3 regions of the Halomonas sp. I5-271120 genome follow, and region 2 is predicted to be linked to each of the others. Evidence: riboswitches for the same ligand, from Rfam matches in the RefSeq annotation. Region 2 holds a riboswitch; each other region holds the start of a gene.
The links. A riboswitch is a leader RNA that binds a small molecule or an ion and turns the genes downstream of it on or off. The one in region 2 is predicted to bind thiamine pyrophosphate.
Positions count from the first base shown of each region.

Region 1: it holds a riboswitch for thiamine pyrophosphate, as region 2 does, so the genes downstream of both, thiM (hydroxyethylthiazole kinase) here and Q2K57_RS03250 (TenA family protein) in region 2, are expected to answer to the same signal.
Region 3: it holds a riboswitch for thiamine pyrophosphate, as region 2 does, so the genes downstream of both, Q2K57_RS10795 (sodium:solute symporter) here and Q2K57_RS03250 (TenA family protein) in region 2, are expected to answer to the same signal.

Region 1 covers NZ_CP130701.1:3,322,771-3,333,096, forward strand. Annotated here, with positions in the region: gene Q2K57_RS14875 (glycosyltransferase) at 1-359, shown strand, start outside; gene Q2K57_RS14880 (glycosyltransferase family 4 protein) at 314-892, shown strand; gene Q2K57_RS14885 (DUF4399 domain-containing protein) at 1,023-1,436, opposite strand; gene thiE (thiamine phosphate synthase) at 1,637-2,278, opposite strand; gene thiM (hydroxyethylthiazole kinase) at 2,271-3,071, opposite strand; TPP riboswitch at 3,113-3,207, opposite strand; gene Q2K57_RS14900 (ABC transporter ATP-binding protein) at 3,254-4,867, opposite strand; gene Q2K57_RS14905 (ABC transporter permease) at 4,860-5,978, opposite strand; gene Q2K57_RS14910 (microcin C ABC transporter permease YejB) at 5,978-7,048, opposite strand; gene Q2K57_RS14915 (extracellular solute-binding protein) at 7,343-9,139, opposite strand; gene Q2K57_RS14920 (transglycosylase SLT domain-containing protein) at 9,417-10,326, opposite strand, start outside.
Region 2 covers NZ_CP130701.1:728,221-738,546, reverse strand. Annotated here, with positions in the region: partial or broken gene Q2K57_RS03250 (TenA family protein) at 99-741, opposite strand; TPP riboswitch at 831-957, opposite strand; gene Q2K57_RS03245 (glycosyltransferase family 4 protein) at 1,056-2,135, shown strand; gene Q2K57_RS03240 (glucan biosynthesis protein) at 2,157-4,067, opposite strand; gene mdoH (glucans biosynthesis glucosyltransferase MdoH) at 4,193-6,118, opposite strand; gene Q2K57_RS03230 (DUF4870 domain-containing protein) at 6,760-7,110, opposite strand; gene Q2K57_RS03225 (lysophospholipid acyltransferase family protein) at 7,125-8,054, opposite strand; gene Q2K57_RS03220 (DUF4870 domain-containing protein) at 8,062-8,445, opposite strand; gene Q2K57_RS03215 (VOC family protein) at 8,535-8,915, opposite strand; gene Q2K57_RS03210 (class I SAM-dependent methyltransferase) at 8,987-9,646, shown strand; gene Q2K57_RS03205 (MFS transporter) at 9,941-10,326, shown strand, end outside.
Region 3 covers NZ_CP130701.1:2,415,910-2,426,235, reverse strand. Annotated here, with positions in the region: gene Q2K57_RS10795 (sodium:solute symporter) at 135-1,559, opposite strand; TPP riboswitch at 1,549-1,682, opposite strand; gene Q2K57_RS10790 (hypothetical protein) at 1,948-2,619, shown strand; gene Q2K57_RS10785 (CoA-acylating methylmalonate-semialdehyde dehydrogenase) at 2,788-4,287, opposite strand; gene Q2K57_RS10780 (LysR family transcriptional regulator) at 4,567-5,625, shown strand; gene katG (catalase/peroxidase HPI) at 5,865-8,042, shown strand; gene Q2K57_RS10770 (YdiU family protein) at 8,308-9,783, opposite strand; gene Q2K57_RS10765 (GntR family transcriptional regulator) at 9,853-10,326, opposite strand, start outside.

The DNA of each region.
Region 1 (10,326 bases), 1.2 Mb from region 2:
ATCGTCCTGACGTCTTGTTGAGCCATGGCGATTGCGAAACGGCGGATACCCTCTATTTGCATAACTGCGTCCACTTGGCCGAGCAATATATCCGCGGGCGCGAGCTTCCCGCGCAACATGAGGTCGCCTCGATACATGACCATGTGCTTGGTGGCGGGAAGTTTCGTCAAGTGGTCGTTAATTCGCGCTTGATGGGCAATGAACTATCGCATCGCTATGGCATCGCTATGGCATCGATCCTGCCAAGATCGAGGTCAGCTATCCGGGATACGATCCTCAGCAGTTCAATGTGCAGCGCGCCCGTGCCGACCGAATGTCTACGCGTGATGCGCTTGGCGTGGCCAAGGATGAAAAGCTGATTGGTCTCGTCACCTCGGGCAATTTTGCTAAGCGAAATGTCATGGGTTTCGTCGAGATGGCAGCTGAACTCCAACGCCGAGCTCCGGGGTGCTACCGTTTCCTGGTGGTTGGAAAAGACAAGGCGGCGGAATACCAGCAGCAAGCCCAGGATGCGGGAGTCGCCGAGCGCATCATTTGGCGTTCGACCATGCCTGACGTCGAGACTGTTTTTGGCGCCTTGGACTTGTTCGTTCTACCAGCCCACATTGAAGAGTTTGGATTGGTGGTGGCGGAGGCCATGGCCTGCGCGACGCCTGTGCTGGTTTCCGATCGTGTTGGGGCATCCGAGCTGCTGGCGGATACGTATCCTGATTTGGTGATGAATCACGAGGCGTCCAGTGCCGAATGGGCGGGCCGGATGGGTATGCTGCTCGATCAAGAAGAGACGGCCATCGGTGGGGAGCTTGCCAATTACGTCCAGCAATACTCCTACATCGCGCAGCGCGAAAAACTCAAGGAGAGTCTGCAACGGCTAGCGATGAAGGTGGTGTGAGCTGCGAAGGCGGTGTGAGCCGCGTGAAACATCAAGCAAGACTTGCGACGCCTCATCTGGCCTTGACGCACGATGTCGCGCAGGACATCAGGCTCACCGACAGGGAAGGCAATGGTGAGCCTGAATAGGGTTATTCGACCACGGTTACCGTGATGGTGCTTGACCAGTCAGGGCCATAAGATTGGTGTTCGCCATCGGCGAATTGAAGCGTCAGGGTGTGTTCGCCCGGAGGCAGGCTGAGTTCGTGGCTGGTTTGACCGCCGCCGAAGTGGATATGGCTGTCATCGGCGGGAATGACCTCGCCCTTGGCCACCGGCCCGGCATCAATGATCAGGTGATGATGGCCGGTGCCTTCCTCCATGGTACCCGCGGGCTTCACCTGCATGCCCATGACCTCCATTTCCACCTGTATCGGGTTTGATACTTCGGCACCGTCCTCCGGCGTCGCAAAACCGACTCCCTCCATGGCGATGGCCGGCATGGCGAGCATCGTCAGCGCTAGCGCAGTTAACCAGCGGCCGGCACTTTGCGTCAGCATCTTCATTTCCGCGTCTCCCAGTTTCGGTCTATGTGACCTGACGTATCACGCCAGGCCAAGCAGCGTTTCTGCCTGCACTCAGCGTAGCCGTTCCATGAGAAAAGGATGAGGTTTCACCGTATTTGCTCAAGAAGATAAACATCCAAGGTTGGAAAGCCGCAGGACGCAGGGCACAGGTGAGAGCTTCGCCAGTGGCCTTTGCCGGGCTATGAAAGCGGCTGGCCAAATGCCGTGGCGGCAGCTTGCGGATCGGGTTGACCGCAGATCGCGGAGATCACCGCCAGCCCATGAGCGCCCGATTGCCGGATGGCCTCGACATGGCTCGCGCTCAAGCCGCCGATGGCGACACTCGGCAGCGGGCTTGATGCCGCTAATTCGGTGAGACCGCCAATGCCGAGCGGCGGCGCATGATCCTGCTTGCTTGCGGTGGCAAACACCGGGCCTATACCAAGATAATCCAGTCCTTGCGGATCGAGAGCGGCGAGCTGGGTGCTGTTTTCCACCGAGAGCCCCAGGATAGCATTGGGCCCCAATTTGCGGCGTGCTTCGGCCACGGCGCCGTCCTCCTGGCCGATGTGCAGGCCGTCGGCCCCGGCGGCAATGGCGACGTCTAGACGGTCATTGATGATCAGCGGGACGCCGGTGCCGTGCAGTGCGGTCATGAGTCGTCGAGCCTGATCGATGAGCTCAGCATCGCTTGCTGTCTTGTCACGCAGCTGAACCATCGTCACGCCGCCGCGCACGGCGGCAAGCACGGTATCGATGAGCCCTTTCTTTGCGCAAAGCGCAGCATCGGTCACCAGGTACAAGGTCAGGTCGAATGCCTTGGATGGGCTGTGGTTACACATGGCGGACCTCCGGGTGGCGATCCTCAAGTGCTGACGCGTCGAGTCCATAGAGAGCGTCGATAAAGGCGACCGAGAAGCTGCCGGGACCTCTGGCTTCCTGGCCGGCCAGTTCGCCGGCCCTGGCATAGCAGGCAAGTGCCGCGACGGTCGCCACAAAGGGATCCTCGGCCTCGGCGATGAAAGCGGCGACGACCCCGGTCAGCGAACAGCCAAGGGTTGTGACCTTGGGCATCAGCGGATGGCCGCCCTCGACCCATACCAGGCGCTGGCCGTCAGTGACGAGATCCTGCTCGCCGGTGACGGCGACCACGGCGCCGGTTTTTCGGGCCAGTTGCAGCGCCGCGTCGTGGGCGCTGTCGGCGGCATCGGTGCTGTCGACGCCTCGGCCGCTCGCGCTTTCGGTCGCCAGGGCAATGATCTCGGAGGCATTGCCGCGTATCACCGTGGGTGACAGGGCAATCAGCTGGCGGGCGGTCTTGCGGCGATAGGCGGTGGCACCTACCGCGACCGGATCCAGCACCCAGGGCGTGCCGGCTGCTCGGGCGGCGCTAGCCGTCTCGAGCATGGCCTCGACCCAGTGCGGTGATAGCGTGCCGATATTGATGGTCAGGGCGCGGGCCAGCCCGGCGAACTCGGCGGCTTCCTCTCGCGCATGCACCATGGCCGGCGACGCGCCGATGGCGAGCAGCACATTGGCCATGGCATTCATGGCGACGAAGTTGGTGATGTTGTGGATCAGCGGCGCCGTCTCGCGGACTCGCGTCAGATGGGCAGTGGGGTCAATCGTGATCATCGTGCCTCCTGAGCGGAGGCGTTCGTGTGGCAGGCGTCGGGCGCGCCCACCACACGACTCCCTCCGCCGGCATTATCCGGGTCAGGTTCGAAGGGTGCCTCTCAGCCGGCGAGTGCCGGCGCCCCTGTCGTCAGTGTGCACACTATCTCTGCCGATCGGCTGGCTGTAAAGCCCAGCCAGCATCAGCCGGTTACCGGCGCTAGGCCGGCGGCGTCGACCAGCGCTCGAGTGTAGGGCGTTTGAGGCACGCCCAGTACCTGCTCGCTTGAGCCTTCCTCGACCACGTCGCCATCCTTCATCACCATGACCCGGTGGGCCATGGCGCGCACCACCGCCAGGTCATGGCTGATGAACAGGTAGCTCAGGCCTCGCCGGGCCTGCAAATCCCTGAGCAGCTCGACCAGTTGTTTCTGCACGGTACGGTCCAGCGCCGATGTAGGTTCATCCAGCACTACCAGCTCCGGCTCGAGAATGATGGCCCGGGCCACGGCAATGCGCTGGCGCTGGCCACCGGAGAACTCATGGGGATAGCGCGAGGCGCAGTCGGCGGGCAGCCCGACCTCGAGCAGCGTCGCCTGGACGCGCCGTTCGACCTCGGCGTCATCGAGCTCGGGATGATGAAAACGCAGCCCTTCGCTGATGATCTTGGCCACCGGCAGGCGCGGCGACAGCGAGCCATAGGGGTCCTGGAAGACGATCTGGAAGCGTCGACGCTGCTGGCGCAGCGCCTTGCCGCTGAGCGTATCCAGCCGCTCCTCGGCGAAGTCGATTTCGCCATCACTGGCCGTCAGGCGCAGCAGCGCCATGGCTAAGGTGGTCTTGCCGGAACCGGACTCTCCGACGATGCCCAGGGTCTCGCCGCGGCGAAGGGTCAGGTCGAGCGGCTGCACCGCCACGAAGGGCGGCGGGTTCCGAGAGAAAAGGCGCTTGGGGCGCGAAAAGGCTACCCGTAAGGCTCGCGCCGCCATCAGCACAGGGGGGCTGCCGATGGGACGTGGCCGGCCCTGTGGCTCGGCATTCAGTAGCGTGCGGGTGTAGTGGCTCTGCGGATCACGAAAGACGCGTTCTACCGGACCGGTTTCCTGCTCGCGGCCGTGATAGAGCACGCAGACCCGATCGGCATGGCGGCGCACCAGGTTCAGGTCATGGGTGATCAGCAGCATGCCCATGCCGTGGCGCTCGCGAAGCTCTCTGAGCAGGGCCAGGATGTCCTGCTGCACGGTGACATCGAGTGCCGTCGTCGGCTCATCGGCGATCAGCAGCTCCGGTTCATTGGCGATCGCCATGGCGATCATCACTCGCTGGCGCTGGCCGCCTGACAGCTGGTGGGGCCAGGCATCCAGCAGTTCGTCCGGCCGTGGCAGCTTGACCTGGATAAGCAACTCCCTGGCCCTGGCGCGGGCGGCCTTACCACTGAGGCCCTGATGCAGGCGCAGGGTCTCGCCGATCTGTTTCTCGACGGTATGCAGCGGGTTCAGCGAGGTCATGGGCTCCTGAAAAACGAAGCCAACTCGACTGCCAAGCAAGCCCTGCCAGTCGCGCCTTTTTAGCGTCGCCAGATCGGTATCACCCAGCTGGCGCTGCCCGGTGACGCTGGCATTGTCAGGCAGCAGGTTCATGGCCCCCAGGGCGCTGACCGACTTGCCTGAGCCGGATTCGCCAACCAGGGCCAGCGCTTCGCCGGCATGGATATGCAGTGACAGCGAATCCACTACCCTCTCGCCGTCGAAGCCGATGGTCAGATCGTCCAGGCGCAGCAGCGGTCGGTTATGAGAGTGCGGGGGCGTTTCAGGCATCGTCCGTGCTCCTGGCGGCGTCATGCGTGGTCGCAGACGTAGTCGAGGCGAGTGCCTTGGGGCTGGTCTGGATATGGCGCGGATCGAACGCATCGCGCAGCCCTTCGCCAATAAATACCAGCAGCGAGAGCATCAGCGACAGGCTCACGAAAGCGGTGATGCCGAGCCATGGCGCCTGCAGGTTGTTCTTGCCCTGGGCTACCAGTTCGCCAAGCGACGGCGAGCCTGGCGGCAGGCCGAAGCCCAGGAAATCCAGAGCGGTCAGGGTGGTGATGGCACCAGTGAACAGGAAGGGGATGAAGGTCAGGGTGGCGACCATGGCATTGGGCAGCACATGACGCCACATGATCAGGTGCGAGGGCAGGCCCATGGCCTTGGCAGCGCGCACATATTCGAGGTTGCGCGCGCGCAGAAATTCGGCGCGCACCACGTCGACCAGGCCCAGCCAGGAGAACAGCAGCATGATGCCGAGCAGCCACCACAGGTTGGGCTGCACCAGACTTGCCAGAATGATCAGCAGGAATAGCACCGGCAGCCCCGACCAGATCTCGATCAGCCGCTGGCCGATCAAATCAACTTTGCCGCCAAAGTAACCCTGTACGCCGCCGATCACCACGCCCATGGTCAGCGAACCAACGGTCAGCACCAGGGCGAAGACCACCGACAGGCGGAAGCCATAGATCACCCGGGCCAGCACATCGCGGCCCTGGTCGTCGGTACCCAGCCAATGACGCCCGTCGGGCGAGGAAGGCGCCGGCCGGCTGAGCTCCATGTCCAGCGTCTGGTAGGAGAAGGGGATCGGTGGCCACAGCATCCAGCCATCGTCCTCGATGGCGTCGCGCACATAGGGGTCACGGTAGTCGGTGGCGGTGGGCAGAAAACCGCCGAACTCGGTCTCTGGGTAGTCGACGAGCAGCGGCACATACCAGTCGCCCTGATACTGCATCACCAGCGGTTTGTCATTGGCGATCAGTTCGGCGCCGAGGCTCAAGATGAACATGAACAGAAACAGCCACAGCGACAGCCGGGCCCGGCGGTTGCCGTGGAAAACGGCCAGGCGACGGCGCGTGATCGGCGATAGGGACTGATAAAAGTGTGTGAAGATGCGCATCAGGCCTCCCTCGTCGCAAAGTCGATGCGCGGGTCGACCCACACGTAGGTCAAGTCGGAGATCAGTTTAAGGACCAGGCCGATCAGGGTGTAAAGGTAGAGAGTGCCGAAGATCACCGGGTAATCACGCTGCATCACCGCCTCGAAGCCGAGCAGCCCGAGGCCGTTGAGCGAGAAGATGACCTCGATCAGCAGTGAGCCGGTGAAGAAGATGCCGATCAGCGCCGAGGGCAGCCCGGCGATGATGATCAGCATGGCGTTGCGGAAGACGTGGCCGTAGAGCACCTGATGATCGCCGGCGCCCTTGGCTCGGGCGGTCAGCACGTACTGCTTGTGAATCTCGTCGAGGAAGCTGTTCTTGGTCAGCATGGTCAGGGTGGCGAAGCTGCCGATGGCCGAGGCCAGCACCGGCAACGAGATATGCCAGAAGTAGTCCTTGATCTTGCCCCAGGCCGAGAGGGTGTCGAAGTCCGGTGACGTCAGGCCGCGCAGCGGGAAGACATCGAAGTAGCTGCCGCCGGCAAAGAGCACGATCAGCAGGATCGCGAACAGGAAGCCGGGAATGGCATAGCCGACGATCACCAGGCCTGACGTCCAGACATCGAAGGGCGAGCCGTGACGCAGGGCCTTGCGCACCCCCAGCGGGATCGAGATCAGATAGACCAGCAGCGTCGTCCATAGCCCCAGCGATATCGACACCGGCAGGCGCTCGACCATCAGGTCGACCACCGGCCGGTCGCGGAAGAAGCTCTCGCCGAAATCGAAGGTGGCGTAGTCGTGGAGCATGTCTAAAAACCGCTCATGAGCGGGTTTGTCGAAGCCGAATTGCTCCTCGAGCTGGGCGATGAAGCGCTCCTCGACGCCCCGCGAGCCGCGGGACTCGCCCTTGACGCTATCGCCACCGCCGCCATCGAGGCGGGTGCTGGCCGAACTGTCCAGGCCCTGGCTGCGTGCCAGCATCTGGTCGATGGGGCCGCCAGGGGCAGCCTGCACAATGATGAAGTTGAGCAGCAGGATCCCCAGCAGGGTAGGGATCATCAGCAGCAGGCGGCGAAGGACATAGGAAGCCACGAAGAGTCCTTTTCAGCGTTCCAGCAATAATGTCTGTGAAGCGACCCTGATCGCGTATGACCGGCCTTTATCGCCGGTCTTGTTTGATCAGACCGCGGAAATGGGGACGACGGGCCATATCAATGCAACGTCTTCAGCCCGCACCAGAAGCTAAGCATCAGGGGCTAAGCATCAGGGCCTAAGCAACAGAGCTTAAGTCAGAGAACCTAGGTACCAGCATGTAAGCTCCCGTCTTTATTTACGCACTCATCTTCAGGCACAAACTGTCCGGCCTGGCCCAGGGGGCAGTCTAGGTCAGCGGCTGCGCTGTCGCTTGCGGATTTCGGCCTCCCGTTCCGGGTCGACCCACCAGGCAGACAGGTCCAGATTGTACTCTGGAAACGGCTGGGGATAGTCGAACATATCCCACAGCGCGATGCGCGTCTTGTCGAGATACCACTGAGGCACCACATAGAATCCATGGCGCAGTACGCGGTCCAGGGCGCGGGCGGCGGTATTCAGCTCTTCGCGGCTGTCGGCGCGAATCAGTGTCTCGACCAGCGAATCAATGGCCGGGTTTTCCAGGCCGATGAGGTTGCGACTCTGGGGCTTGTTGGCATAGGCACTGGTCCAGTATTCACGCTGCTCGTTGCCGGGATTGTTCGACTGCGGGAAGCTGCCGACAATCATGTCGTAATCGAAGTTACGCAGGCGGTTCAGGTACTGGTTGACGTCGACGATGCGGATGTCGCCTTGCACTCCTAGCCGGGCCAGGTTGCGCAGCAGTGGTTGGACGACCCGCTCGAACTGGGTGTCGTAGAGGAGCACGTCTAGGCTCAGCGGCTCGCCGGTTTCCACCTGCGTCATCACCCCTTCACGCACTACATAGCCGGCCTCGTTGAGCAGCTCCAGGGCCTTGGCCAGACGCGGGCGCAGCTTTTCAGGTTCTTCAAGCGGCAGCGGGGTCTCGAAAACTGATGCGGGCAGTTGATCCCTGAGGGGCTCAAGAAGCGCGAGCTCGTCCTCGGAGGGCAGACCGCTGGCCGCCATGGGCGAGTTCTCGAAGAAGCTTTCGGTGCGCTCATAGGCACCATAGAACAGATTGTCGTTGAGCCAGGAGAAGTCGAAGGCCAGATTGATGGCCTCTCGGACCCGGGGATCCTTGAAGGTTTCACGGCGCAGGTTCATCACATAGGCCTGCATGCCCGAGGGTTGGCCATCGTATATGTTCAGCTGCTTGACGAGGCCGTTCTCGGCAGCCGGGAAGTCATAGGCGGTGGCCCACTGGCGAGCACTGGACTCGATGCGCATGTCCAGGTTGCCGGCCTTGAAGGCCTCTAGGGCAACGGTCTGATCCCGATAATAGTCATAGACCAGCTCGTCGATATTGTGACGACCCTGGTTCACAGACAGGTCCTTGCCCCAATAGTCCTCGACTCGCTCATAGACAATGCGTCGGCCCGGCTGTACCTCGCTGATTCGATATGGCCCCGAGCCCAGCAGCGGGTCCAGCGTGGTGGCGGTGAAGTCGCGATCGGCCCAGTAATGTTCGGGCAGGATCGGCAGTTGACCAATGATCAACGGCAGTTCGCGGGAATTATTGGGCGCGAACTCGAAGCGCACGGTGTCGCCATCCAGCGCTCGCACCTTGGTCACGTCTTCGTAGTAGCCCGCATAGAAGGGCTGGCCCTTCTCAGTCAGCGTCTCGAAACTGAACACCACGTCGCTGGCCTCGACCGGCTCGCCGTCATGAAAGCGCGCTTCGGGGCGCAGGTCGAACTCGATCCAGCGGCGCTGTGGGTCAAGACGGATGCCCTCGGCCAGCAGCCCATAGCTCGAGAAGGTCTCGTTGGGGTTGCTCTCGAGCAGGGTGTCATAGATCTGGTTCAGGCCGGCGGCGGGCGTTCCTCGCACGATGAAGGGATTGGTGGAGTCGAAGCTGCCGCCGATCGCGGCCCGCAACAGGCTGCCCCCCTTGGGTGCCTCGGGATTGACGTAGGAAAAATGGCTGAAATCCGCGGGCAGGGCGGGCTCCCCATAAAGCGCCAGGCCATGCACGGTAGCTACCTTGGGCGATGCCAGTGCGACGGCGGGAAGGACCAGGCCAGCCATGGCGATCCAGGGGGCCGTGAAGCGGCAGCGAGATGATCGGGTGCGAGGGGGAAGAGCAGCAGTGGTCATCGGTGACGTCCTTGAATCCGGTCAGGCGGCTCACCTCTAATGACGTGAGCCCAGCCGCTAAAGTGTCAGCCGGCGCGCTACTTGTAAACTCTATTGAGCCCCACCACGCCCCTTGCCCCAGGGGGCGAGGGGCCGGTCAGCCAAAGAGGCTTTTCCGGTGTGGCCTCATCAGCACTCAGGCCGTGTCTAGCTGGGGATCAGCCAACGCCTAGTTGGAGGCAAGAATCGTCTGATTGGGAATGTAAAGCGTCTGACCGGCGCGGATCATGTCACCATTGAGGCCGTTGCGTTGGCGAAGGGACGCCAGGCTGACGTTGTGCTGGTCGGCGATGACCGAAAGATTGTCGCCACGGCGAACCACATAGCGGACGGTGCCGGTGGAAACGCCATCCAGGTTGGCCAGCAGGGTATCCTTGGCGTCAGCAGGTACTACCAGCTCTGGCGTGTAAGCTGGATCAACGAAGCCATCCAGGTGGCCCGGGTTGAGCGATTTCAGGCGGCGCACGCTGACGTCGGCCATCTTCGCGAGGCGCTCGAGACTCAGCGGCACGTCGACCTCGACCGCGGCGACGGTAGGCGTATTGTTGATGGTCGGCAGAGACAGCGCATAGCGATCGGGATCATTGATGATCGCCGAGATCGCCAGCAGTTTGGGCACATAGTTCATGGTTTCGCCCGGCAGGCGCAGGTGCCAATAGTCGGTCGGCTCGCCCCGGCTCGCTGCGTCACGGCGGGCTCGATTGACCGTGCCGGCACCCGCATTGTAAGCCGCCAACGAGAGCTCCATATCGCCCTCATACCACTGTGCGGCCTGCCCTTCGAGGTAGTCCAGCGCCGCTTCGGTGGCGGCGATCACGTCCAGGCGGCCGTCATAGCCGCGGGTGCGGGTCAGCCCGAGGGCGTCACCAGTACGCGGCATGAACTGCCAAAGGCCGGATGCACCCCGATGGCTGCGTGCCTTGGGATCGTAGGCACTCTCGATGAAGGGCAGGAGCGCGATCTCGCCGGGCAGACCACGAGCTTCCACGCGACTGGTGATCCAGTGCATCCACGGCCGCGAGCGTTCGATGATGTCGGCGATGCTCTCGGGATGTTCCTGATAATGATCGATCCACTCC
Region 2 (10,326 bases):
GGTGGCTTGCAATGGCCGTTCGGCACCACCAAACCGAGCGGTCTTTTCCAGCGAGCCCATTTTGGCAGGCCCTGTGCGACAGGCCCTGTGAGACAGGCTCAGTCGCGCTGATCGAGGCCCATCTGCCAGAAATCGATCTCGAGCCGTGTGGCCTCGCTGAATATCTGGCTCAGTTCCTGGAAGCGTCGCGGCCCGACCTCCGCTAGGCGCGCATCGAGCCAGGCCATTTCATCCACCATGGCCTGCTGAAACTCGGGGCCTTCGTACAGCGTGATCCAGGCGTCAAAAGGGTTGGCCGCGCCGCGCACCGTGGTGGGTTGGGTATTGAGCCAGGTCGCGATTTCGCCGTAGCCGATCAGGCAGGGCGCCAACGCTACGTGGAGGTCCAGAAGGTCGCCGCGGTGGCCGGCCTCGAGCACATAGCGGGTATAAGCCAGTGTCTCGCGGGCCTCGGGCACTGCGGCCAGATCGGTCTCGGAAATGCCCCAATCGCGGCAGAAACCGACATGCAGGTCCAGTTCGGTTGGCCTGGCGCAGGTCGCTCAGGGTACGGCTCTTGTAGGCGGCCAGCGCGTAGGCGCGGGCAAAGTGGATCAGGAACAGGTAGTCTTGTTGTAGATAGCAGCGAAAGGCGTTTTGATCGAGGGTGCCGGCGCCGAGGGTGCGCACGAAGTCGTGCTCGATATAGCGGTGCCAATCCTGTTGGCAGGTGGTGGTGAGATCGCTGAAGCAGTAGCCCATCTGGCCTCCGGTGACGGTCGTGATCCGGGGCACGGGCAGGGTAGGCGTATCGGGGGCAAGGCGTAACCGGGCGAGACTGGTGCAGCCGTGCCCTGCCACCGCTTGATTCCTACGCCGGTACGAGCCGGATCAGGTTCAACGGGATCCCCCCTGTCGCGTGCGCTGGCACGCGTTGGGCGGTCTCAGCCGGTATCACCGGCACCCCGTCAAGCGAGTGGCGACAGTCTAGCAGCTTGTCGTGTCCTTGCCAGTCCGCGCTATGCTTGCGCCGTATCCTGCACAACGACTCTTCCACTGAAATGAGGATGTCACGGATGATGTCAGCCGCTTCCCGGACGCCCGCTTTGACCCTGCTGGTAGCCGGCGACCCCGACCAGCTCACCGGCAGCTACGTCTATGACGCCCGCATCGCCGAGGCGCTGCGCGAGCGCGGCTGGGAGGTTGTGGTAGAAGGGCTCGCCGGGCGCTTCCCGACACCCGATCAGCAGGCGACCGAGAGTCTTGAGCGCGCCCTGACGCGACAGCCCGAAGGCGCTCGGGTGGTGCTCGATGCCATGGTGATGGCCGGTCTGCCCGAAGTAGTGGCGCGTCATGCCAACCTGCTCGAGCTCACCGCCCTGATGCATCATCCGCTGGCCGACGAGACCGGCCTGAGCGATATCCAGCGGGAAAGCTTTCGCGTCAGCGAGACGCTGGCGCTAAGGGCGGTGCATCGGGTGATCGCGACCAGCACCTTCACTGCCGAACGGCTGGCCGATTTCGGTGTGCTGAAATCGCGCCTTCATGTGGTCGAGCCGGGGGTCACGCCAGTGCCATTGGCGAACAGCGTCGACCGCTGTGTCGATGGTACTGAGCCCGCTCGCTTGCTTTGCGTGGCGAGCCTGACGCCACGCAAGGGGTATGAGGTGCTGATCGAGGCGCTCTCCGAGCTTTCAGACCTCAATTGGCAGTGCGACTGCATCGGCGGGTTGGAGCTCGACCCCGACCATGCGAGTCGGGTCGAGGCGATGATCGAGGCAAAAGGGCTGGGTGAGTTGGTCTACCTGCTGGGGACCCGCTCGCCTGAGGCGCTTTCATCCTACTACGCAGATGCGGACCTCTTCGTGCTGCCGTCCTACTACGAAGGCTACGGTATGGTGGTGACCGAAGCGCTGGCCCGTGGCCTGCCGGTGATCACCACCACCGGCGGCGCATTGCGTCATACCCTGCCTGAAGGCGCGGGTATGGCCGTAGAACCGGGAGATGCCAAGGCCTTGGCGACGGCACTGCGCCGCTGGTTCGAAGACGGCGAGCTTCGGGCTCAGTTACGTAAGGGAGCTGTTGAGGCCAGGCGCCAGCAGCAGGATTGGCACAACGCTGCGCAGGCCTTCGCCGAGGCGCTCGGCGAAGGCTAGCGCTTTTCGCTACTGTCGCTATCAGCGGGCAGCGCCGGGGTACCAGACATAGTTCCAGGTTTCCGTCAGCGGTTGGCCACGCAGGGTTAGCGACAGCCGCATGTCGGCTGGCTGATCGCCGTCGGGCTGGAGGCGAAAACTCGCCCGCCATGTCTTGCCGTCGGGCAGCAGCTGCACCTGCGGCGTGAGGGTCTCGCCGCTGGACGTCGTCAGCGTCATCTCCACGGGTTGGCTGGCATCCAGGCTCGACAGCTCTCCGCCGCGAAAGTCGACGATGAAATGACGGCGACTCCTGGGCGGAGGATCGTCCTGGCCGGGTACGCTTCCCCAACCCTGGCGGGTATGTACCACACCGGCACGCTCGAGAGTCGGCGGATAGGCGCCGAAGGTCGAGGTGCGGTAGCGGTAGGTTCGTGACTCACCGGCCTTGAAGGGCGCATCGGGCACCCAGTAGGCGATGATATTGTCGTTGGTCTCGTTCTCGGTGGGAATCTCCACCAGTTCCACACCGCCGGCCCCCCAGTCACCGCCCTGTGGCGTTACCCACTGGCTGGGGCGCAGGTCATAGCGCGCTTCCATGTCCAAATAATCGTCGAATGCACGAAGGCGTTGCACCAGGCCGAAGCCTTGGGGCATGTCATCGCGCAGCGAGGAGACATGCAACTGCGAGGGATTGCTCAGCGGACGCCAGATCCACTCCCCCTTGGCGGTGTGCATCGACAGGCCGTTCGAGTCGTGGACGCGGGGCCGATAGTCATCGTCGTGCACGCGCTCCAGACTCCCGTGCCAGAACATGCTGGTCAGCGGGGCGATGCCGAGCTTCTTCACGTCCTCGCGGGCAAAGAGACGTGCCTCGACATCGACGGTGCTGGACTCGCCGGGGGTGATATCGAAGCGGTAGGCGCCACTGACCGAGGGACTGTCGAGTAGTGCCAGCACCTGAATATGCGTGGCGTCTGGCGCCGGCTTGACCAGCCAGAAGTCCGTGAACGCAGGGAACTCCTCGCCCTGTGGCGAGGCGGTGTCGATGGCCAGCCCGCGCGCCGATAGGCCGTAGCTCTGGTCGCGGCCGATCAGACGGAAATAGGACGCGCCGAGGAAGACCATGAATTCGTCGCGGTAGTCGCCGCGGTTGAGCGGGTAATGCAGGCGAAAGCCCGCGTAGCCGATATCGTTCCGGGCCTGGTCGTCGCTGGACTGTTTGGCCAGTGCCTCGCCGATGGGGGCCGCCGCATCGTCATAGCGGAAATACCCCTGATCGAAGGGCAGCGGTGACACGTCGACCTGGCCGCTGTTGTCGCGCGACTCGACCAGGTTCAGGCCTACCGGCTGGTCGTAGAGAAAACCGGTGTGGAAGAGCTGCACCTCGAAGAGAGACTGATCGCGCCACAGGGCCTTTTCGGGACGGAAGCGAATCTGTCGGTAACGGTCATAATTCATGTCCTGCAAGGCTTCCGGCAAGGCGTTATCGTGAGCCTCGAACGGGGCCTGAGCGAGCTGTTTGGCCCGCGAGGTGACCTCGGCATACAGCGCGTCCAAAGACGCCATGCTGGTCTTGGCGCCGGTAGCTGACTGGCTTGTGGTGGCGTCGGTGGCTGCGGTGCCACTGCTCTGGGATTCCAGGCCCTGGGCGCCAGGGCTCTGCTCATCAGGGCTCTGCTCATCAGGGCTCTGAACATCAGGGCTCTGAACATCGGAGCTTTGCGCATCGGAGCTTTGCGCATCAGAGCTTTGCGCATCCAGATTGGCATCTGCCGATGCATCGGCTGTCGGCGCTTCGGCCCAGGCCGGCGTTGCTATGCCGAGTCCAAGCCCAAACGAGGCGAGCCCCGTCCAGAGCAGGGTGGTGGTCAACAGGGTCGTCGCAAGACGTCCTGCCTGATCCGGGCGAGCATGGCTGGCTCGCCCTGACATCCCGCGTTGTATCAGCATTCCATGGCTCCAAGCGGTTCGGGTATAGGTAACAACGATGTTCGTTGTGCATCACGTCGTGCAACACGTTGTAGGCGGTTGGCTGAGGCTTGGCCGTTGCCGGCGGTGCACTACGAGAGGCCTCGCTAGGCGGCGTCGCGTCGAGGGGCGGCGAAGGTCTGTTCCGGCATTTCGCCGGATAGCTCCTGCGGAGGTGGCCAGGGCTGCTCGCCATCTGGCACTTCTTCAGACGAGGACTGCGCTTGCAGCACCGCGGGCGGGCAGGTCTCGCTGGGCACCAGCAGCAGGCCGGCGCGGCGCAGGCTGCGGCCAAGCGTGAGGCTGCTGCTGAATCGGATCAGTGGCGCGGCCAGCATCAGGCCCAGCCACACAGGAGTCAGCCACCAGAAGAACACTGGGGTGTACCACCAGGTGACGCCGGCCCAGGCAAGTCCGACCAGACTGGCCTGCCAGGTATGCCGCCACGCCTCTCGCCACGCCACGGCGCGTCCTTCTCGGGATTGAGGGTCCCAGGCCACGGTGCGCCCGCTCAGTACGTTGATCACGAACAGGCTGTGGAACACCATCATCAAAGGCGCGATAAGCATCGCGAACAGGCTTTCGAGCACCACGCTGACGGCCAGCCGTGTGCGACCGCCGAAGGCGCGGGGACGGCGAGCCATCGCCAGACACATGCCCAGCACCTTGGGCATCAGCAGCATGGCCAGGGTGCCGCCCAGCAGGGGCATGATCAGGGGCGGTGGCGCAATCGGCCAGTCGGGAAACAGCTGGGCGTTGGAAGTGAAAAAATTGGGTTCGGCGATGGCGCGGATCAAGGCGTCGGCGGTGCTGATCACCAGGATCGACAGCCAGACCAGTGAGGAGATGTAGGCAAAGGCCCCGAACAGGAAGTGCAGCCGGCTCAGCGGGTGCAGGCCATGTCCGCCCAGCAGGCGCAGGTGCTGCAGATTGCCCTGCACCCAACGCCGGTCCCGTTTGGCGTAGTCGAGGATATGGCTGGGCATTTCCTCGAAGCTGCCGTCCAGGTCGGTCTGCATCTGCACCTGCCAGCCGCCACGCCGCATCAGTGCCGCCTCGACGAAATCATGGCTGAGGATGTCGCCTCCCAGCGGCGGCGATCCGGGCAGCTGCGGCAGACCGCAGTGGGCCATGAACGCTTCGGTGCGCATGATGGCGTTGTGGCCGAAGTAGTTGGCGGCGTCGGCATGCCAGAAGCTCAGGCCGGCGGCGAGCATCGGCGAGTAGAGCGAGGCGGCAAACTGGTTGGCTCGACCGAACAGGCTTTGCTGGTGCACAGGAATGGGGACAGTCTGCAGCAGGCCCAGCCGCGGGTTGGCCTCCATGGCGTCGATGAGCGCTGACACTGTGCTGCCGCTCATCACGCTGTCGGCATCCAGCACCAGCATGAAGTCGTAGCGTTTTCCCCAGCGACGGCAGAACTCCCCGAGGTTGCCGGCCTTGCGGCCGCTGTTGCTGTCCCGGTGGCGATAGTGCAACTGACAGGCGCCGTTCAGGCGACGCTGCAGGGCACCGATCGCAAGATGCTCCTGATCGACAATGGCATCGTCGGTACTGTCGCTCAGGACAAAGACTTCAAGCTGGCGCTGAGGCGTGTCGCCGGGCAGGTCGCGGCAGGTCGCCTCCAGCCCGGCGATGACCCCGCTGATGTTTTCATTGTGAATTGGCATCACCAGCGCGGTTTTCGATTGGGCGTCGCTGGGCGGTTGCGCTGGCTGGAGGCGGGCCAGAGTCACCGGATCGCGGCGGCACAGGCTCAGCACGAAGCCGATCACGGCACTCCAGAAGGCAATGATGATCCAACTGAACGTCAGGGCAAACAGCCCCAGGATGACCAGCTCCAGCGGCGTGATGCCGCCGACATAGAGGATCTGAAACATTGCCCAGATGCCCAGCGCGGCGGTGCCGGCGAACAGTCCGGCAAACAGGGCTCGCCGGCTACGTCGCCAAGGGGGCCTGAACTGACGGCGGTTGGCGTGGGCAGAGGAACTGGGCGTCGTCGGGGCGCTGCGAAGTTCGTCAAGAGAACTCATCGGCGTACCACGCTGCGCTGCAGGAGACGGCCAGGGCTTGACTGTTCGTAGGCAGATGGCCTGGGCCGACCGACCCATGACCGACGGCGGCGCTGAGGTGCGCTGCGCGTCGAAAGTCTGGGTGCTGGGGCACCTGCTGTCCGGGGCGTACCTGCGCCGCACAGCGGGTGTTGTGGAGTCATCATCACTTCCAGTGGTTCTCCATTAGCCCCCGCCGGCAGTCCCTGCGCAATCCGGGGAGGAGATTTAAGTAAGCATCGGGGCGAGCTGTGGCATTAGGTGCGCTGTTCTTGTACTGCCCAGATGCGGATCTTGGTCTTGCCATGGTCGCGACAAACAGCGCGATTTGACGCTGAGCGAACGCAAAAAGCTTATCGGTGCTGCCTTTACCTGGGAAGCCAGTCAGGCGTGGCCGGTTCGCTCTGGCGTGGTGATGGCAACGCTCAATGCATGTCGGACCTTCTATATTGGGCTCGTTACATCGGCTCTGTATATCGGCGCTATATCAGGATCAGGCTCGGTATAAACGCGTCTTTGTAAATAGCTTACGATCTATATTAGACGGAATCCGGCGCCGCATGTTCCCCATGCGGAGGCGTTCCAGGTGGACCCCGTTCTTCAGCACGCTCACTAAAGCCGTTTCACCACAACCACGTGCTGGGCTTGGCCGGTGCCTGGTCGGCGCGCACGGCCTTGAGGCCGATCACGCAGCGCAAGATCAGCCACAGCGCCAGCAGCGGCATGATCAGAAAGCCAATCCCGATCACCCCGAGCAAAAAGGCGATGCAGCCGTAGAGAGCCCCGATCCAGAAGGTGCGGATCAGGTAGCGATAGTGTTCACGCAGCCAAGGTGAGGCATCGCCGCGGTAGACATAGGCCATGATGGCGCCGATCAGCGTGGTCACGCTGCCGGTGATCAGGCCGGCCAGATAGAGGACATAGATGATTTGAGTGACACGGGTGTCCTGCTCGGGCAGATAGGTCTGAGTCATGAGTTCTCTCGGCGTCAGTAGATGCGCGCACGGCGGAAGTCCGGGTCGCCGGCGGCTTCCTCGGGCGTCTTGCGGTAACGCTTGTATTCCCACTGGTACTGGGCTGGGTCCAGGGCGATGGCGGCCTCGACGCTTGCGTTCACGCCACTGGCCGAGGCGGTCTCGTCGGTATCAAAGACCCGTTCATCGGCGGCCAGGAAATGAAGCGCGAAGCCGCGCCCGGGGAGACGCCTGGCGACCCCGGTGACCACCCGGGCCTGGGTGCGGGCCACCAGTTTCGGCAGCAGGGTGGCGGTGTAGGCGGGGCGGCCATAAAAGGGGGCGAAGACGCCGCTGCCCCAGTCAGGCTCCTGGTCCGGCAGGATGCCGACGGCTTCGCAGCGCTTTAGCGCCTTGAGCAGCGCTGCCACGCCGCGCGGGTTGGTCGGCACCAGCTGGGCACCGCGCCGTTCGCGGCCATGGCGAATCACCGGGTCCAGCGGGGCGATCTTGGGCGGTTCGTACATGGCGGTGAACGGAAAGTGGCCCGAGAGCCAGAAGTTCAGCACCTCCCAATTGCCAAAGTGGGGCGCCAGCACGATGACTCCTCGCCCCTCGGCCCGGGCCTCATCGAGCAGCTCGCGGCCATGCACTTCAATGATCGACGCCTCGACCCGCTCGGGGTCGCCCATCCAGGCAAAGCCCAGTTCGAGCATGGTGGCGGTGGAGTGGGTAAGGCTCTCGCTTGCCAGCCGGCGGCGCTCGGCGTCGCTTGCCTGGGGATAGACGACCGTCAGGTTGGTCTCGGTGATCTGGCGCTCGCGCTTGCTGAAACGGTGCACCAATGGGCCTGCGAACGTCGACAGCCGCCACAGGGTGCTCAACCGGCGTCCGGCCAAGCTGCGCCATAGGGCGGTGATGGCGGTGGCCTGGAGGCGGTTGCGGCGGGAGGTGTCTTCACTCATCGACAATTCAGACCAGCCAGGTGGTGATATTGGCGGGTGGGCGTTGCTCCTGCAGGCCCTTGAAGCCCTTAACACAGCGGATGATCATCCACACCGCCAGAGCGATCAGCAGCGGGACGCCGATCACCACCAGCGTCAGGAGCGTGGCGATTAGGCCGTACAGCAGGCCGATCCAGAAGGTGCGGATCTGGTAGCGATAGTGTGCCTCGAGCCAGTCAGGCCCCTTGCCGCGGTAGACATAGGCGATGACCACGCCAATAAGCGGCGTGAAGCCAATCACCATGCCAGCCAGTAAAAGACCGTAGACCACCATGGCCATGGTGGTGTCTGCCTGTTGAGGGGAGGGAGGCATCTCGGAAGGAGGCGTCTCGGGTGCGGGCGTCTGGGGCATGACATCGTCCTTGAATGAAACGGTTTGAGTGGAAATAGGCGAAAAAGCGAGCCTGGGCAATATGATACCTGCCCAGACAGGTGTTGCCATCACCGACGCGGGCGGGTGATCTCCAGCAGGTTGCCTTCCGGGTCGCGCAGATAGAGCGAGTCCACCGGCCCCTTGCCGCCAGCCCGGGCCACTGGACCAAGCTCCACTGGGATAGAAAGGGCGGTCAGGTGGCGCTCGACCTCGTCGAGCGGCAGGCGACTGGCGAAAGACAGCTCCATGCCGCCGGTGGCGGGCGTCGCTGCCTTGGGCGCAGCGGCGCTATCGGTGAGCTGCAGGCGCAGGGTCAGGTTGCCGAGGTGCAGGTCGGCATGGCCGGCGTCCTGCTCCTTGGCGTCCATGTCCAGGACGCGGCTGTAGAAATCCACGGCTCGCGGTAAGTCATCGACGTACATCACCAGGTGATCCAGAGCTGACAGCATGGGGTTCCTCCTTGGGTCGCCTGGGCGATCAGAGTAGGCTTGGCGGCGAATATTTTCATGAGCATACGACGATGACCCAGCCTCTGTCCTGCCCGCTGTGCGACGCGCCTGATGCGGTGGCCTACCATCGGGATGCGCGGCGCGACTACCTGCAGTGTCAGGTCTGCACCCTGGTCTTCGTGCCGCCTCATCAGCATCTGGATGCCGATGCCGAGCGTGCGGTCTATGACCAGCACCAGAATTCGCCGCAGGATGCCGGCTATCGACGCTTCCTGTCGAGGCTGCAGGCGCCCCTGCTTGCGCGGCTGACGCCCGGCGCAGAGGGACTCGATGTCGGCAGCGGCCCGGGGCCGACGCTCTCGGTCATGTTCGAGGAGGCGGGTCATCCGATGGCCATCTTCGACCCCTACTACGCTCCGGACCCGGCGCCGCTGTCACGAAGCTTCGATTTCATCACCGCCACCGAGGTGGTCGAGCACATGGCAGCCCCCGGTGACGAGCTCATCCGGCTGGCCGGGCTGCTGCGTCCAGGCGGCTGGCTGGGGCTGATGACCAAGCGGGTCACCAGCCACGAGGCCTTCGCCGGCTGGCACTATATTCTCGATCCCACCCATGTCTGCTTCTTCAGCGAAGCGAGCTTTCGCTGGCTCGCCGAGCGACTCGCCATGGACGTGACCTTTCCCGACCATGACGTCGTTCTCCTAAGGCGGTCTTCTAAGACTCTCTTCTAAGACTCTCTTCTAAGAATCTCTTCTAAGACGTATTGATCAGGCGCACTGATGAAACGGCCTGATTAAGCGTGTTGCCTCGGCGCCATGATCGTGCATGAACGAAGACGCAAATAGCGCTTGGCGACGAGCCGGGCCAAGCGTATATTCGCCGCGCGATTGCCCACATTGCGCCGGTGATGGCCGGCTTCTAGCCTGATGACGAGGTGGTGGAACCTTCCCCGCCGGCAAGATGATTATCGCGACTCACCCGCCGGGAGCGGCGGTGTTTCCCCTCTCGTAGATGCGAGGCATGTCATGTCCCGGCAATTGCTTTCCTTGGCCCTTGCGCCCCTGCTGGGGCTCTTCATTCTCTGCATCGGCAATGGCTTCCTGGCCTCCCTGATCACCCTGCGCCTGGACGCGGCGGGTGAGTCCGCCGTGGTGATCGGCTGGGTGTCGTCAGCCTACTTCATCGGCTTGGCGCTGGGGGCGCTGTTCAATGACCGCCTGCTGCTTCGCATCGGGCACATCCGCGCCTATGGCTGCTTTGCTTCGCTGGTCGCGGTCACGGTGCTGCTGCAGGGCCTGCGGCTCGACCCTGTCAGCTGGTTCGCACTGCGCCTGATTGGCGGCTGGGCCACGGTGGGGGTCTATCTGGTCATCGAGAGCTGGCTGCTGGCCAGTGCCGATACCAAGGTACG
Region 3 (10,326 bases), 1.7 Mb from region 2:
GCCTCCTATCAGCGGGTTGGTCGTCAATCCCCTGATAGTGGGCGCCATGCCCTGCCCTTGTAAACGGTCTTGCAAACCGCCTTTGCAAGCCGCCTTGGCAAGCCCCCGCGTCTAGGCAGCCTGTTCGGCGACGGTTAGACGGCGCGAGCCTCTCGCGCCGGGCGCAGAGATGCAACGGTGAGGCTTAGAAGCGTCGAGGCGACCAGCGCGCCGAGGAAAGGCTCAAGGGTCGGTACGCCACCGGGAAAACTTGCCGCCAAGAGCCCCGCCGTGAAGCTGCCCTGTTCCAGCCAGCCGGGCAGCACGGCACCCACAAGGCCCGCCAGACCGCCGGCCACCGCCGCCAAGGTGGTCATGCGCGGCCACAGGCCGAGCAGCACCGGCACGATCGCCGAGGCGCAGAGCAGATCGGCGATCAGGAACAGTCGCAGCACAGAGAGATTCTGCAGCGCCAGCACCACCACCGGCACCATCAGCGCCACCGTCAGCCAGCGGGCCATCGGCAGACCAAGCCCCGTCCGGCCGCGTTCACTGCCATCGCCGACCGCCAGCGAGGCGATAGCGTTCTGCAGGGTATCGACGCTCGAGGCCACCAGCGTTACCGCCAGCACCAGGCCAAGCAGCTTCAGGCCGGCCGACGCGTCGATCAGCAGGGCAAAGAACGGCATCGGCGGCTCGCCGAGGGCAACGCCTGACATGGCGGCGAGAATGCCCAGGCCCCCGACCACCGCCACCACCGCTACGGTCACCAGGCCACCCAGCAGCGCCCCACGTCCCAGCGCCTGACCGCTCTTTGCCGCCCAGACCCGCTGCCAGTAGCCCTGATGAAAAAGGTTTGCCGCCGTGACCGCGATCACCAGGGTCAACGCCACGGACAGCGCACTGCCGGTGGGGATGCCCGGCATCGTAGCCTCTTCCGGCAAAGCCGGCAGCCGCGACAGGCCCAGCCAGCCGACCACCGCCAGCAGCGCAATCAAGAGCCCCGCCTGCCAGCGATCGGTGGCGAGGCTCGCCCGCAGCCCACCGAGCGCCGTGTAAAGCAACGTGGTGAGGGCCACACCGCTCACCACCAACGCCGGCGATACTTCGGAAAGCAGCGCGGTGATGCCGCCGATGGCGGTCAACTCCGCCGCCAGGAAGCAGGCCATGTAGAGGATAGAAATCAGCGACACATAGCGGCGCACGCCGGCTCCGTAGCGACGCTCGGCGAATTCGCCGATGCTGCGCCCTTCGGGGAGATAGCGGCGGATCGCCGGGCCGCAGGCGGCGAGCACCAGGAAGGGAAGTGCCGCGCCAATGGCATAACCGGCCAGTGCGACCGGCCCCGCGAAGGCACCCACTTCCGGCGGCGCGAAGAGAATCCACGCCCCCATGCCGGAAGCCAGGAAGGACAGCCCCAGGGTCGAGGCGTTCTGGGAGTTGCGGGCGGTGACATAGTCATCGAGGGCGTCATCGGGAACACCGTCACCCAGCGCCCTGTTGAAATGCCGGGCGCGCAGGCCAAGCAAAGTGAAAAGCACAAGCGTCGCGCCCAGCGCGGCTAACGTTGGGTAAGGCATGTCGCACTTCCTCCGCCGGTATTAACCGGATCAGGTTCCAGGGTCAGCACGTGGTGCACTCTCAGTCCCAGCTCGCGCCTGTCCATATTGACGGCACAGCCGGGGACTCCCCTGGCGACAGTGAATGAATTGTGAGTACTAAAATGGTCAGTACTAAAATGGTCAGTACTAAGTCGTCAAGTACTCGTCAGCAAGTACTACGTTAGTAAGTACTTCGATGGTGAGTACTTTGCTGACGAGTATAACGCTGTGATTATCTCGTGACAGGATACTTGAGTCATCCCGGCCGGCCAAATCGCCTCAATCACTCAGGTAATGCCATTCTCAGCCGATAACCTAGGCGATGCTCAGAATACCCCATGCCAACAATTACCTGCAGGAATTCAGGATGAACTACACAGAAGCCAAGGAGCACGCCGAAGGGTGCCTGCACCAGATATTTGCGATGCCCTACGAAGCCTTCGATAACGATGTCCCGGAACGCAAGCTTCATCTGCGCGTAGCACTTCAGGCGCTACTGGACGAAGCGCTGCGCGAGCAACGACTGACCCTGCAGGTAATCCATGGCTGGGAAAATGGCGCCTTCGCACCCGCGGATTTGCATCACCACGAGCATAAGCTTCGCGGTACAGACGACATCGCCGCCAGCCTCGCCTACTACCGTGATGCTCTGGCTAACCTGACACCGCTGCCGATCGATACCGGCTCACTGCTGGCCGAGCCCCTGGCCAACGCTATCGCCTCGGCCGAGCAAAACGGCGCAACAATCGATGCTGAGACCCGAGAAAGTCCTGCCCGCTGGCCAGACTTTCCCAACGGCCTTGCCCTTTACACTTTCTTCAAGGTCTACCACCGCCTGACCTACGGCGAAGACGATGCCTACCGCTCGATCTGCTGTAAGACCTCAGAAGGCCTGCGCGAAATCCATGAGTTCCACCTCGAGGAAGGCGAATTTGCAGTGGTTACGCCGCTGCACGATGCCAAGGCCGGCGGAGTGAAACTGGTACTGCACGTCAGCCAGGTCGAGCCGGTGTTAGCGCTGCTGAGCGACTTGAGCTGAACGCCCGGGAAAACGTTAGCCAACGACGCAGACGGCCCCGCCTCTCTCGAGACGGGGCCGTGTATTACCGTGCGGGAAAGCACTTCGCCGCAGCGCTCATGTGACAAAGCTCTTGTGACAAGGTGCCGGCGACCCAGCGCCGGCTACAAAGCTTTGGCTAGAACGCGATCAACCCAGCGAGATGGTGCTGTTGATGCCGCCGGAGATGTTCTCTGGCTCGAACCAGCGGGCGGTGACGGTCTTGGTCTGAGTCCAGAAGGCGATCGCCTGCTTGCCGTTGGGGCCGAGATCGCCAAGCTTCGAGGCCCGCGAGCCGGTGAAGCTGAAGTAGGCGACCGGCACAGGGATCGGCACGTTGATGCCCACCTGGCCAACATCGATGTCGCTTTCGTAACGCCGTGCCACCCAGCCGGAATTGGTAAAGATCGAGGTGCCGTTGCCGTTGGGGTTGGCATTGACGAAGTCGATGGCGTCATCGAGGGTCTCGACGCCCACCACGCATAGTACCGGCCCGAAGACCTCTTCGCGGTAGATGGTCATCTCGGCGGTCACGTCACTGAACACCGTAGGACCGACGAAGTTACCGTTAGGATAGCCCTCAACCTTGAGGCCGCGACCGTCCAGCGCCAGGGTCGCGCCCTCTTTGGCTCCGGCCTCGATCATCGCTTCGACCCGCTCGCGGGCGGCGGGCGACACCAGCGGCCCCAGATCGGCGTCGCGCTGGGTGCCGGGGCCGACCTTCATGTTGCGAGCGCCTTCGATGATGTCCTCAAGCCATGTCCTGGCCTCACCCACCAGCACCACCACCGAGTTGGCCATGCAGCGCTGGCCGGCGGCCCCGAAGGCCGAGCCCAGGAGGTTGTTGATGGCCTGGCTGCGGTTGGCATCCGGCATCACCACGCAATGGTTCTTGGCGCCCATCATCGACTGCACCCGCTTGCCGGCCTCTGAGCCACGGCGATAAATATGGGTGCCGACATGGGTCGAACCGATGAATGACAGCGCCTTGATGTCCGGGTGATCGCAGATCTGGTTGGCCACGTCCGGGCCGCCGTGCACCACGTTGAGCACCCCGGCCGGCACGCCGGCCTCGTGGGCCAGCTCGACCAGGCGCATGGTCGAAGAGGGATCTTGCTCAGAGGGCTTCAAGACGAAGGTGTTCCCGGTGGCGATGGCCAGCGGGAACATGAAGCAGGGCAGCATGATCGGGAAGTTGAAGGCGGTAATGCCCGCACCCACGCCGAGAGGCTGATTCATGGTGTAGACATCGACTTCGTTGGCGGCATTCTCGGCAAGCTCACCAAGCTGCAGGCTCGGAATCGAGCAGGCATGTTCGACCACTTCCAGGCCGCGACCGACCTCGCCTTCGGCATCCGGCAAGGTCTTGCCGTGCTCCTCGGTGATCAGTTCAGCGAGCTCGGCGGTGTGCTCACGAATCAGTGCCTGGAAGGCGAGCATGATGCGCATGCGTTTGCCCAGCGGCACCTTGCGCCAGGTCTTGAAGGCCGCCTTGGCACTGGCTACGGCGCGGTCGACCTCGTCGCTTGTGCAGAACGGCACCCGGGCCACCACTTCCTGGGTCGCCGGATTGAGCACGTCGCGCCATTCCCCGCTCTGGGAGGGCACCGGTTGACCGTCGATATAAAGGGAAATCTCACGCACTGACATGATGGCGGCTCCTGGGCAGACCTCTGGCGATGGCGACACGGCGCCACGCGCGGGACAGCCTCTTGTGATTGTGGATGAACTGGCGGAGGTATAGTGCATTAAGCCATGGCACCCCGGCTTCGACTTTATGTGCATATCGACACGGCCAAAGCGTAGGAAGCGGCTAGTTCGAGTGTAGACAGGGGATGAATTGACACACAACGGGCAGCGCAGCACATTGCTTGTGCATCCACGCACAACTGACATCACTCCCAAGGCAACCAAGAGAGGGCCATTGCAATGCTCGACTGGCAGGACATTCAGGTCTTTCTCGAGGTCGCTCGCAGCGAGCGGCTGACCGATGCGGCCCGGCGCCTGGGGGTCGATCATTCGACGCTTTCACGGCGCACTAAACGCTTCGAGCAAAAACTCAATACCCAACTCTTTGAGCGCAGCACGCATGGCTACCGACTCACCGAGGCCGGCCATCGCCTGCAGGCCCACGCCGAGGAGATGGCCCGCCACGCCATCGAGGCTGCCGAGGGCCTGAGCGATCAGGACCGACAGCTCAGCGGCCAGGTACGCCTCGGCGTCACCGAGGGCTTCGGCACCTGGGTGATCGCGCCCCTGCTAGCCGCCTTCGGCGAACGCCACCCGGCGCTGACGCTGGACCTGCTGGCACTGCCACGTGTGGTCAACTTAAGTCGCCACGAGGCCGACCTGGCCATCACCGTGGAGCGCCCGAGCAGCGCGGGCCTTGTGATCTCGCGGCTGTGTGACTATCGGCTGCGGCTCTATGGCAGTCGCGACTACCTGGCCCGCCATGGCCGGCCGACGACTCGCCGTGAGCTCGGCCAGCACCGTCTGATTGGCTATATCGATGACCTTATCTTCAGCGATCAGCTGAATTATCTGGAACCGCTGCTCGAACCGCCGCTCGAGCACCCTCACGAAACGCCTCTAGATTCTCGGCTTGCCTCCCAGCGCAAGCCGCGGCAGGAAGCTTCCTCGCTCGCCGCCGCGGCCGCATCCCCGGAAACCGTGCGACACGCCCCGCAGTTCAGTATCCGCAGCACCAGCGTCACCACCCAGTACAGCGCGGCCGTTCAGGGCGCGGGGCTAGCGGTCTTGCCCTGCTTCATGGCCGAGCAGCATCCAGCGCTTGAAGCGGTGCTGGTGGACGACATCGACCTCACCCGCCAATTCTGGATCACCGCCCGCCAGGAGCAGCGTCGTCTGTCTCGTGTCCGCCTGACCTGGGAGTACCTGCGCGAGACCGTCGAGGCCAACCGAGCCTTCCTGATGGGCGAACCAGGCGCCTGCCTGACATGCCCGTCTGCAGGGCCCAGCGCCGAGTGACACCGGCCTCGCTTGCATGCACGATCTCCGATGAAAATTAGCTATCAGCTTCTTGAGTAAAGAAAAATTGAAGCCCTGAGGGTCGCCACTAAGCTGTGATGTAAAGCAATAGCAGTAAAAAGCGCCCTTTCCGCTGACTGAGTCGACAGCAAACCTATTAGCACGCCATAAAAGAGAAAGGGCCATCGAAGCTGGTGGGGAGTCAAGCCCCATCCATACCAATGACGGGAGATAACGCGATGGGCAACGGACAACAAGGCACCGATGCTGGCAAGTGCCCGGTAATGCACGGCGGCAATACCGCGTCCGGGCATTCCAACACCGACTGGTGGCCAGAGGCGCTGAACTTCGACATCCTTCACCAGCACGACCGCAAGGCCGACCCGATGGGCGAGGACTTCGCCTACCGGCAAGAAGTCAGAAAGCTCGACTTCGACGCCATCAAGCAGGACATGCAAGCCCTGATGACCGACGGCCAGGAGTGGTGGCCGGCCGATTGGGGCCACTATGGCGGCCTGATGATTCGCATGGCCTGGCACGCGGCGGGGTCTTACCGCCTGGCCGACGGGCGTGGTGGCGCTGGCACCGGCAACCAGCGATTTGCCCCCCTCAACTCCTGGCCGGACAACGGCAACCTCGACAAGGCGCGGCGTCTGCTGTGGCCGATCAAGAAGAAGTACGGCAACAAGATCAGCTGGGCCGACCTGTTCATCCTGGCCGGCAACGTCGCCTACGAGTCCATGGGCTTCAAGACCTTCGGTTTCTCATTCGGCCGCGAGGATATCTGGCAGCCCGAGAAAGATATCTACTGGGGGGCCGAGAAGGAGTGGCTGGCGCCCTCCGACGAGCGCTACGACAACGTCGACAAGCCCGATACCATGGAGAACCCGCTGGCCGCGGTGCAGATGGGCCTGATCTACGTGAATCCGGAAGGTGTGAACGGCCAACCCGACCCGCTCAAGACCGCCGAGCAGGTTCGCGAGACCTTCGCGCGCATGGCGATGGACGACGAGGAGACCGCGGCGCTGACCGCCGGCGGCCATACGGTCGGCAAGACCCACGGTAATGGCGACGCCGAGGCCCTTGGGCCTGAGCCAGAGGGCGCCGACGTCGAAGCGCAGGGCTTCGGCTGGCTCAACCCCAACCTGCAGGGCAAGGCCACCAACGCCATCACCTCCGGCCTGGAGGGTGCCTGGACCACGAATCCCACCCAATTCGACATGGGCTACTTCGACATGCTGTTCGGCCATGAATGGGAGCTCAAGAAGAGCCCCGCCGGCGCCAACCAGTGGGAGCCCGTCGACATCAGGGAGGAAGACAAGCCGGTCGACGCCACCGACTCCTCCATTCGCCATAATCCGATGATGACCGATGCGGACATGGCGATGAAGATGGACCCGACGTACAGGGCCATCTGCGAGAAGTTCATGAAGGATCCGGAATACTTCAAGGACGCCTTCGCTCGCGCCTGGTTCAAACTGACCCATCGCGACATGGGGCCGAAGTCGCGCTATATCGGCCCGGAAGTGCCGGCTGAGGACCTGATCTGGCAAGACCCGGTGCCGCAGGGCGAGACCAATTACATCGAAGAGGTGGTCAAGGACAGCATTGCGGACGCCGGGCTGAGCATTAATGAGCTGGTTTCTACCGCCTGGGACAGCGCGCGCACCTTCCGCGGTTCCGATATGCGCGGCGGCGCCAATGGGGCCCGAATCCGCCTGGCACCCCAGAAAGACTGGGAGGGCAACGAACCCGATCGCCTGGCCAAGGTGCTGAAGGTCTACGAGAAGATCTCCGCCGACACCGGCGCCAGCGTGGCCGACGTGATCGTGCTGGGCGGCAACCTGGGCATTGAAATGGCGGCGAAGGCGGCCGGCCATGACGTTCAGGTACCTTTCATGAAGGGGCGGGGTGATGCCACCGACGAGATGACCGACGCTGCCTCCTTCGACCCGCTGGAGCCGCTGGCAGATGGTTTCCGCAACTGGCAGAAGAAGGAGTACGTGGTCAAGCCGGAAGAGATGCTGCTTGATCGTGCCCAGCTGATGGGCCTGACCGCCCCGGAGATGACCGTGCTGATCGGCGGCATGCGGGTACTGGGCACCAATCACGGCGGCACCCAGCACGGGGTGTTCACCGATCGCGTGGGCCAGCTGACCAACGACTTCTTCGTCAACCTGACCGACATGGCAAACCGTTGGGAGTCCCAGGGAGCGAACGCGTACGGCATCGTGGACCGCCAGAGCGGCAACACCAAGTTCACCGCGACTCGGGTTGATCTGGTGTTCGGCTCCAACTCCATCCTCCGCTCTTACGCCGAGGTCTACGCCCAGGACGACAATCAGGAGAAGTTCGTCAAGGACTTCGTCAAGGCCTGGACCAAGGTGATGAACGCCGACCGCTTCGACTTGGCCTGAAACGTCCTGATTCGGCCTGCTCTACCCTGACCCTTGGGCGCTGCCCCGGCGGCGCCCATAGGTCACAGCTTTATGGAGCACAGGTTTAAAGGGCAAAGGGTTAAAGAGCACCGTTTTAAAGGACACAGGTTTCGGCAGTTCGGTTAACAGCCGGATGCATCACCGCCAGTAAGAGAAGCAAGCTAAAAAAAGCCGCGTTGGCCCTTGGCCAGCGCGGCTTCCTTTTGTCTTGTCTGATGTCGCTACTGCGTGATTCAGCGGCGTCTCAGGTACCGCAGAAAGTCCGCAACACCCGCTCGTTTGCCTGCGGCGGCTGGGTGTAGTCAGGCTCGCCCTCGGGTGCCTCGAAGGGCCGGGTAATGGCCGCCAGCAGCGCCTCGAAGGGACCGTAGTCGTCCTCGTCGGCGGCCGCCATCAACGCATGCTCAACCTGATGATTGCGGGGAATCACCGCCGGGTTGGTGGCGCGCAGACGCGCGGCAATGGTCGCGGCATCGGCGTCTTCGCGGCTAAGACGCTCACGCCAGCGCGTCAGCCAGGCCCGAATGGCCTCGGGCGTGTCGAAGAGTTCCACCAGCCGCGCCTCGCCGTCCTCCTCAAACACATCAGCGAGGCGGCGGAAGGTCAGGGTGTAATCGGCGTGGCCGGCCTGCATGGTGTCCAGCAGCTCCTGAGCCAGGGTCTCGTCGCCTTCCTCGACCCGGACAAGTCCCAGCTTGCCGCGCTTGACCGCGCCAAAGCTTGCCTCGAAGTGCTCGGGGAAGGCCTCGATAGCATCGGTAGCAAGCGCAACAGCTCGGTCATGATCCTCATCGAGCAGTGACAGCAGCGTCTCGGCGAAGCGGGCCAGGTTCCACTGGGCGCTGTGGGGCTGGTTGGAGAAGGCATAACGGCCGCGCTCGTCGATGGAGCTGAACACGGTGAGCGGATCGTAGGCATCCATAAAGGCGCAGGGGCCGTAATCCAGGGTCTCGCCGGAGATCGTCGAGTTGTCGGTGTTCATCACCCCATGGATGAAGCCCACGCCCATCCAGCGCGCTACCAGCTCGGCCTGGCGAGCCACCACCGCCTCGAGCAGGGCCAGATAGCGCCCGCCGCCGCTCAGCGGCGCAAGGTGCGGATAGTGGCGCTCGATGGCCATGTCGGCCAGCAACTGGATCGCCTCGACGTCCTGGCGGGCGGCAAAATACTGGAAGGTCCCCACCCGCAGGTGGCTCGACGCCACCCGGGTCAGCACCGCACCGGGCTCGGGCAGGCGACGCATGACCCGCTCGCCGGTGGTCACCGCGGCCAGCGCCCGGGTGGTGGGAATGCCCAGCGCGTGCATGGCCTCGCTGACCAGATACTCGCGCAGCACCGGCCCCAGCGGCGCCCGGCCGTCGCCGCCCCGGGAGAAGGGCGTGCGCCCGGCGCCCTTGAGCTGCAGTTCGCGCAGCTCCCCCTCGCGGTTGATGACCTCGCCGAGCAGCAGCGCCCGACCATCGCCGAGCCTAGGAACGAAATTACCGAACTGATGGCCGGCGTAGGCCATCGCCAGCGGTTCACTGCCGTCAGGCGGCGCATTTCCGGACAGCGCTTCGGCGGCCTCGGTAGCATCGAATGCAGTCGAGTCGAAGCCCAGCTCCTCGGCAAGCGCATGATTGAAGGCAACCAGGCGCGGATTCGCCACCCGCGTCGGGGCACACTCGGCACTCATGCGCGACGGCAGGTGCGCATAGCGTAGGGAAAAACTCGGGAACATGACGCCTCCTCCAAAAGGGCTCGCCTACCCTACAGGGACAGGCAAATGCGGCCAACATTCCCTGCCTTTCTATACGGGCTCGTCGGCATCCTTGATACCGAAATCCTTCACACTGGCGATCAGGTCGCTGAAGCGCTCACCCTGAACCAGCACATGATCCCGCAGTGCCTGTTCTGCCCGGACGGCATCACCGGCCTCGATGGCCGCGATGATCTCACGATGCTCGCTCAGCGAGTTGCTCATGCGATGGCGGACCTGTAACTGCAGTCGCCGATAAGGCTTCAGTCGCAGCTTGAGCTGACGGGCCTCCGCGGCCAGGAAGGCATTGTGGCTCGCCGCGTAGATCGTGTGATGGAAGACCTCGTTCTCGTAGTAATACTCATCGGGATCTCCGCCTGCCGAGGCGGCCTCACAGCGCTCAAGCGCCTGATGCAGATCGGACAGCTCACCGGGCGTGATGCGCCGCGTGGCCAGGCGTCCGCACATGCCCTCGAGTTCAGCCATGACCTCGAACATCTCGATCAGTTGCTCGATGCTCACCTT